2 linked regions of the Paraburkholderia fungorum genome follow. The protein of the gene in region 1 interacts with the protein of each later gene in a pairwise test. Links are inferred from orthologs where the notes say so. Each region holds a gene or a part of one and is shown on either strand. Other genes may lie near its edges.

The links.
Region 2: the proteins of leuS (region 1) and ligA interact in binary tests that used the Escherichia coli proteins (3 or more experiments, as listed by UniProt). The link is inferred for Paraburkholderia fungorum from one-to-one orthologs.

The regions. Positions count from the first base shown.
Region 1 is NZ_FNKP01000001.1:3,368,233-3,372,565, reverse strand. The notes cover bases 909-4,025. They hold leuS (leucine--tRNA ligase), read left to right. Parts: upstream 909-1,229; coding sequence 1,230-3,821; downstream 3,822-4,025. Other genes in these bases: lptE (LPS-assembly lipoprotein LptE), read left to right, coding at 3,913-4,025. Also shown: BLS41_RS14940 (MotA/TolQ/ExbB proton channel family protein), read left to right, coding at 1-297; BLS41_RS14935 (ExbD/TolR family protein), read left to right, coding at 433-885; more of lptE, read left to right, coding at 4,026-4,333.
Region 2 is NZ_FNKP01000001.1:2,393,313-2,397,116, reverse strand. What follows is about bases 1-2,982. They hold ligA (NAD-dependent DNA ligase LigA), read left to right. Parts: upstream 1-449; coding sequence 450-2,516; downstream 2,517-2,982. Other genes in these bases: def (peptide deformylase), read left to right, coding at 2,513-2,982; BLS41_RS10505 (cell division protein ZipA C-terminal FtsZ-binding domain-containing protein), read left to right, coding at 1-249. In the rest of the region: more of def, read left to right, coding at 2,983-3,046; BLS41_RS10485 (pseudouridine synthase), read right to left, coding at 3,175-3,804. UniProt on the Escherichia coli protein: DNA ligase that catalyzes the formation of phosphodiester linkages between 5'-phosphoryl and 3'-hydroxyl groups in double-stranded DNA using NAD as a coenzyme and as the energy source for the reaction.

The DNA.
Region 1 (4,333 bases):
GGCTTGCTCGGGACGGTGTGGGGCATTTATCACGCGCTCGGCAGCATCGCCGCGAGCGGGCAGGCGCAGATCGAGAACGTCGCCGGGCCGGTTGGCGAAGCGCTGATCATGACCGCCTTCGGCCTCGTGGTCGCGATTCCGGCGGTGCTTGCCTATAACGTGCTCGGGCGTCTCGTGCGGCAGTTGTCGGAGGAACTCGACGGCTTTGCGCACGATCTGCATGCGTATGTGTGCGCGCCGGCCGAGCAGGCTCAGCCGATGGTGCGGGCGCAGCAGGCGTCGACGCATCAGGCTTGATTGGCTGTTTCGATTGCCCGTGAGCGGTGCAACGAACTACGAGTCATGGGAAAGTTCTCGCAAGAGACACCCACTCGCGAGTACGACGCCTCAAGACCCATCCAGAGCTAGCTCACTCTCGTAAAAGGAGGCGACATGGCATTCGGCGGACTCGAAAAAAAGCAGGCGGCCGCGCCCATGGCCGAGATCAACATGACGCCGCTCATCGACGTGATGCTGGTGCTGCTGGTGATTTTTATCATTACCGCGCCTTTGTTCTCACACGCGATCCGGCTCGATCTGCCCAAGGTCGCGGCGGCTCCTGCACGTCAGACGCCGCAAACCATTTCTCTTTCCATCGACGCTGCGGGCAAGCTGTACTGGAACGGCAGCGTCATCACGTCCGAGCAGATGCGCACGCGTTTCGCGGACGCCGGCAAGCAGGCCGAACAGCCGGAGATTCAATTGCGTGCGGAACGTTCGACCCGCTATGAGGTGATCGCCCAGGTGATGGGCGCAGCGCAGCAGGCTGGGCTGGAGCGGCTTGGCTTCGTCACGGATCCGCCACCGCCAGCCGGTGCGGCAGGCTCGCCGGCTACCGCGCACTGAATGCGCCGGCAGGCGCTGCGAGCGGTTTGCCCGCGGTGTCTGCCGACACGGCCCAGTCGTCGCGCTGATTGTGTCGAAGCGTGTCGCCCTCGGTTGAAGGTGTAGTACGACACTGCGTCACTCTGCTGCGGTTGCCTTTGCCCCGCCCGGGCCCATCCGAATCCGCCCGAACCCGCCGCACTGGCGTAAACCGCGCGAAGACCGCCTGCCACACCACGCGGCGTACCCGTCCGCGGACGGTATAATCAGCCCTTTCCCCGTCGAAGGGGAATCGAAGCCATTTCATCCAGCAGAGCACCAAAGCGGCCGGTGCGAAAGCACCGACCCAGCGATCCCATCACACCATGCACGAAAAATACGTTCCCTCCGACGTCGAATCCGCCGCGCAAGGGCAATGGCGCGCGATTGACGCGTACAAGTCGACGGAAACCGGCGACAAACCCAAGTTCTACTGCGTCTCGATGCTGCCGTACCCGTCGGGCAAGCTGCACATGGGCCACGTGCGCAACTACACGATCAACGACGTGATGTACCGCTATCTGCGGATGAACGGCTACAACGTGCTGATGCCGATGGGTTGGGACGCGTTCGGCATGCCGGCGGAAAACGCGGCAATGGCCAACAACGTGCCGCCCGCCAAGTGGACCTACGACAACATCGCTTACATGAAGAAGCAGATGCAGTCGATGGGCCTCGCGATCGACTGGTCGCGCGAAGTCGCCACCTGCAGCCCCGATTACTACAAGTGGAATCAGTGGCTGTTCCTGAAGATGCTCGAAAAAGGCATCGCGTACAAGAAAACCGGCACCGTCAACTGGGACCCGGTCGACCAGACCGTGCTCGCCAACGAGCAGGTGATCGACGGCCGCGGCTGGCGTTCGGGCGCGCTCGTCGAAAAGCGCGAAATCCCGATGTACTACATGCGTATCACGCAGTACGCGGACGAACTGCTGAACGACCTCGATGGCCTCGGCTGGCCCGAGCGCGTCAAGATCATGCAGCAGAACTGGATCGGCAAGAGCTTCGGTGTGAACTTCGGCTTCCCGTACGAAATCGACGGCGAACAGAAGCTGCTGCGCGTGTTCACCACGCGTGCCGACACGATCATGGGCGTGACCTTCTGCGCGATCGCCGCCGAGCATCCGCTCGCCACGCGCCTCGCGCAAGGCAAGCCGGAACTGCAGGCGTTCATCGAAGAATGCAAGCGCGGCGGCGTGGCTGAAGCCGATGTCGCGACGATGGAAAAGAAGGGCATGGGCACGGGTTTCTACGTCACGCATCCGCTGACGCAGGAACAGGTCGAAGTGTGGATCGGCAACTACGTGCTGATGAGCTACGGCGAAGGCGCGGTGATGGGCGTGCCCGCGCACGACGAACGCGACTTCGCGTTCGTGAAGAAATACAACCTGCCGATCAAGCAGGTGGTGGCGGTCGAAGGCAAGGAATTCTCGACCGAAGCTTGGCAAGAGTGGTACGGCGAGAAAACCGGCACGCTGATCAACAGCGGCAAATACGACGGTCTCGCGTACGAAGCAGCGGTCGACCAGATCGCAGCGGACCTGAAGGAACTCGGTCTCGGCGACAAGCAGATCACGTGGCGTCTGCGTGACTGGGGCGTGTCGCGTCAGCGTTACTGGGGCACGCCGATTCCGATCATCCACTGCCCGACGTGCGGCGACGTGCCGGTGCCGGAAAAAGATCTGCCGGTGGTGCTGCCGGAAGACCTCGTGCCGGACGGCACGGGCAATCCGCTCGCCAAGTCCGAAGCGTTCGTGAACTGCGCGTGCCCGACCTGCGGCGGCGCGGCCAAACGCGAAACCGACACGATGGACACCTTCGTCGATTCGTCCTGGTACTTCTACCGCTATGCGGCGCCGGACGCGAAGACCATGGTCGACGAGCGCACCGATTACTGGGCGCCGATGGATCAGTACATCGGCGGCATCGAACACGCGATTCTTCACCTGCTGTACTCGCGCTTCTGGGCGAAGGTGATGCGCGACCTCGGCCTGATCAAGTTCGGCGAGCCGGCCAAGAATCTGCTCACGCAGGGCATGGTGCTCAACGAAACGTATTACCGCGAAAGCGATGCGGGCAAGAAGACCTGGTACAACCCGGCCGATGTCACCGTGTCGTTCGACGACAAGGGCCGTCCGGTCGGCGCTGTCCTGAATTCGGATGGTCAGCCGGTGGTGCTCGGCGGCGTCGAAAAGATGTCGAAGTCGAAGAACAACGGTGTCGATCCGCAATTGCTGATCGACCAGCACGGCGCGGATACCGCACGTCTGTTCGTGATGTTCGCCGCACCGCCCGAGCAGCAGCTGGAGTGGTCGGGTTCGGGCGTGGACGGTGCGAGCCGCTTCCTGCGTCGCGTGTGGAGCTTTGGTCAGGGCAACGAGGCAGCACTGCGCGCGGGCGGCAAGTTCGACGCCGCGCAACTCGGCGAAGTCGACAAGACGCTGCGCCGAGAAATCTACAGCGTGCTGAAGCAGGCCGATTTCGACTACCAGCGTTTGCAGTACAACACGGTGGTGTCGGCGGCGATGAAGATGCTCAATGCGCTCGACAGCGCGAAGGGTGCGAACCCGGGCGTGATGCGCGAAACCTACAGCGTGATGCTGCGCGTGCTGTACCCGGTGGTGCCGCACCTGACCTTCCAGCTCTGGCAGGAACTCGGTTACGCCGACGAATTTGGCTCGCTGCTCGACGCCGCCTGGCCGAAGGTGGACGAAAAGGCGCTGGAACAGGCCGAAATCGAACTCGTGCTGCAGGTGAACGGCAAGGTGCGCGGCGCGATCACCGTGGCGAAAGACGCCACGCGTGAAGCGATCGAACAGCTCGCGGCCGCTCACGACATGGTCGCGAAGTTCAGCGAAGGCCGCGCCCCGAAGAAGATCATCGTGGTGCCGGGCCGTCTCGTGAACGTGGTCGTTTGACAGCCCACAAAAACATGTCGGCAGACAGGACGCCGCCGCGCGCGGCGGCGCTTGTCCATGCCGCGAAACTCACTGCGAACCGGGAGCCAATGTGACTCGCAGATCGTTTTTGACGCTGGCTTGCAGCGTACTGATGTTGTCCGCTTGCGGCTTCCAGTTGCGCGGCCAGCAGGATTACGCCTTTAAACGTTTGTTCGTGTCCGGCGGTTCCCCGGCGGCCTCCGCGCGACTCACGCGCATGGTGCAGGGCGGCAGCGACACGGTCGTCGTGACGTCGCCGGCCAACGCCGACGCGATCCTGAATTTGACCCAGGCTCGCGGCATCGCCACGCTGACGCTGAGTTCGCTGGGCGTGGTCCAGGAATATCAGTTGAATCTGACGATGACGTACACGCTGACCGGCAAGGACGGCACCGTGCTGATTCCGACGAGCGTGATCGCGTTGAACCGCGCGATGACCTACAGCGACCAGTTCTCGCAAGCCAAGGCCGCCGAGTCCGACATCCTGTTCG
Region 2 (3,804 bases), 970 kb from region 1 along the record:
CAGATGATCACGCTGGTGCTTGACGTGCCGGTTGCCGACGAAGACATCCTGCCGTTCCGGCTGATGTGCGATTACGCGAAGTCGCTGGCGGAGCGGATCGGCGGAAGGGTGGTCGACGATGGCCGCCGGCCGTTGCCGGAAACTGCGTTGCTCGCCATCGAAAAGCAATTGATGACGCTGTATGCAAAGCTCGAGCAGGCGGGCATTCCGGCGGGTTCGCCGGCCACGCGGCGCCTGTTCAGCCAGTAAATTCCGGTATTTACCAGACGCTTTCGACGGCCGCACGATGTGCGGCCGTTGTCGTTTTCGACGCCGCATTCGCCTTCAGCAGAAAGGCAATCATAGACGCGTTGAATCCTGCCCGAAACCTGGCCATTCGGCCGATGTAAAGGGGCACGCTTCCTGCGATAATCCAGTGTCTGAATTTCATTGAAGAAACGTCCTCCAGCATGGCCCGAACTCCCGTCTCTCCTCCTGCAGCCAATGCCCCCGCCGAGCGGGCCGTGTGGCTGCGCGCGGAACTCGAACGCGCGAACTACGCGTACTACGTGCTCGACCAGCCCGACCTGCCGGACGCGGAATACGACAGGCTGTTCAAGGAACTGGAAAGCATCGAGACGGAGCATCCGGATCTGATCGTGCCGGATTCGCCCACGCAGCGCGTCGGCGGCGAGGCCGCTAGTGGATTCGAGCAGGTGGTGCACGATCAGCCCATGCTGTCGTTGAACAACGGTTTCGCCGACGAAGACATCGCGGCGTTCGACAAACGCGTCGGAGACGCGCTCGGCAAGAACACGAGCGAGCCGCCAGTGCCGGTCGATTACGCGGCCGAGTTGAAGTTCGACGGCCTCGCGATTTCGCTGCGCTACGTCGACGGCGTGTTCGTCCAGGCGTCCACGCGCGGTGACGGCACGACCGGCGAAAACGTCACCGAAAACGTCCGTACGATCCGCTCCATTCCGCTGAAGCTCAAGGGCAAGCGCGTGCCGCACGTACTCGACGTGCGCGGCGAAGTGCTGATGTTCAAGCGCGATTTCGAGCGTTTGAACGAACGCCAGCGCGCGGCGGAGCAGAAAGAATTTGCCAATCCGCGTAACGCTGCGGCGGGCAGTTTGCGGCAACTCGATTCGAAGATTACCGCGCAACGGCCGCTGTCGTTTTTCGCTTACGGAATCGGCGTGCTCGACGGCATCGAGATGCCGGCCACGCATAGCGACCTGCTCGACTGGTACAAGGAACTCGGCTTGCCGGTGAACGGCGAACGCGCGGTGGTGCAGGGGGCCGACGGCCTGCTCGGCTTCTTCCACACGGTTGGCGAGAAGCGCGACAAGTTGCCGTACGACATCGACGGCGTGGTTTATAAGGTCAACCGCCGCGACGAACAGGACGCGCTCGGCTTCGTGTCGCGAGCGCCGCGCTTTGCGCTGGCGCACAAATTCCCCGCGCAGGAAGCGCTGACCAAACTCGTCGCGATCGACGTGCAGGTGGGCCGCACCGGCGCGATTACGCCGGTGGCTCGGCTGGAGCCGGTGTTCGTCGGCGGCGCGACAGTGACGAATGCCACGCTGCATAACGAAGACGAAGTGCGCCGTAAAGACATTCGCATCGGCGATACGGTGATCGTGCGGCGCGCCGGCGACGTGATTCCCGAAGTGGTCAGCGCGCTGCTCGACCGCCGCCCAGAAGACGCCCGCGAATTCGTGATGCCCACCCAGTGCCCGGTGTGCGGTTCGAACATCGAGCGTCTGCCCGACGAGGCGATTGCCCGGTGCACAGGCGGGCTGTTCTGCCCGGCGCAGCGCAAGCAGGCGCTGTGGCATTTCGCGCAGCGTCGCGCGCTGGATATCGACGGGCTGGGCGAGAAGATCATCGATCAACTGGTCGAGCAGAACCTCGTGCGCACGCCTGCCGATCTGTTCAATCTCGGCTTCGCGACGCTTGCCGAACTCGACCGTTTCGCTGAGAAATCTGCGCAAAACCTGCTCGATTCGCTGGAAAAAGCCAAACACACGACGATGGCCCGCTTTATCTACGCGCTCGGTATTCGCCATGTCGGCGAATCGACCGCGAAAGATCTCGCGAAGCACTTCGGTTCGCTGACTCCGATCATGGACGCGTCGGTCGAAGCCTTGCTGGAAGTCAACGACGTGGGCCCGGTGGTCGCTGAATCGCTCCATCAGTTTTTCGCCGAAGAACACAACCGCACGGTGATCGAGCAACTGCGCGCGCCGGGCAAGGTCACATGGCAGGAAGGGCCGCCCGCGCCGAAGGCGCCGCAAGGCGTGCTGGCCGGCAAGACGGTGGTATTGACCGGCACTTTGCCGAGCCTCGCACGCGAGGAGGCGAAGGAAATGCTCGAAGCGGCTGGCGCGAAGGTGGCCGGCTCGGTGTCGAAGAAAACGGATTACGTGGTCGCGGGGGCCGAAGCGGGCAGCAAGTTGGCCAAGGCAGAGGAACTCGGCATCCCCGTACTCGACGAAGATGGTATGCGCAAGCTCCTGGAGGGGCAGTTATGATCCGCGAAATTCTTAAGATGGGCGACCCGCGTTTGCTGCAGATTGCCGATCCGGTCGATCACTTCGACACGCCTGAATTGCATGAACTCATCAAGGACATGTTCGAGACCATGCACGACGCGAACGGCGCGGGTCTCGCCGCACCGCAGATCGGCGTGAATCTGCAGGTGGTGATCTTCGGTTTTGGGCAGAACCAGCGTTATCCGGACGCACCTCCCGTACCGGAAACGGTGCTGATCAACCCGACCATCACGCCGGTCTCGCTCGATATGGAAGAGGGCTGGGAGGGCTGTCTGTCGGTGCCTGGTCTGCGAGGGGCGGTGAGCCGTTTTTCGATGATCAAATATCACGGCTTTGATCAATACGGCAAACCGATTGACCGGGTTGCCGAGGGCTTTCATGCGCGGGTCGTGCAGCATGAATGCGATCACCTGATCGGCAAGCTCTATCCGATGCGGATCAACGATTTTGCGAAGTTCGGTTTTACCGAAGTGCTGTTCCCGGATATGGATCCGAATAGCGACGATTGAGGCGGCGCTTTTCTGCCGATTAAAAAAACCCACGCCAAGGCGTGGGTTTTTTGTTGGTCTCATCGTCAGGCGGGGCGGAGCGGCTTAAGTCGTCCTCCCGCTGCCTGGTTCGTACGCGGCGCGCCCGATCAGAACGACTCGTCAGCCGACAGATAGCGCCATTGGCCTGGCGGCAATGCGCCCAGCATCACCTGACCCATCCGCACGCGCTTCAGGCCGATCACTTCGAGGCCGACCAGTTCGCACATCCGGCGAATCTGGCGCTTCTTGCCTTCGCGCAGCACGAAACGAAGCTGCTCGCCGTTCTGCCAGTTGACTTGCGCCGGCTTCAGCGGCTGGTCATCGAGCGACAGGCCGTGGCACAGCAACTCGAGACTTTCCGCCGGGAAATGACTTTCAACGTCGACCGTGTGCTCGCCATAAGCCACGCGCACCAGATACTCCTTGTCGATCTCCGAATGGCCGCCGATCAACTGCTTGGCGACACGCCCGTCCTGCGTCAAAACCAGCAGGCCAGTCGAGTCGATGTCCAGACGGCCGGCCGGCGCGAGTTGACGCAGATGGGCGACGGAGAAACGAATCTCGGAATGGTCGCCTTCCCAGCGATTCTCCGGCGTAACCAGCGTGATCGCCGGCTGATAGCCATCTTCCGCCTGGCCGGATACGAGTCCGACCGGCTTGTGAATCAGCACCGTCACCTGGCTCGCCTGCGCGGCTTCGGCGGCGGGATCGATCTCGATGCGCTGGTCCGGGCGAAC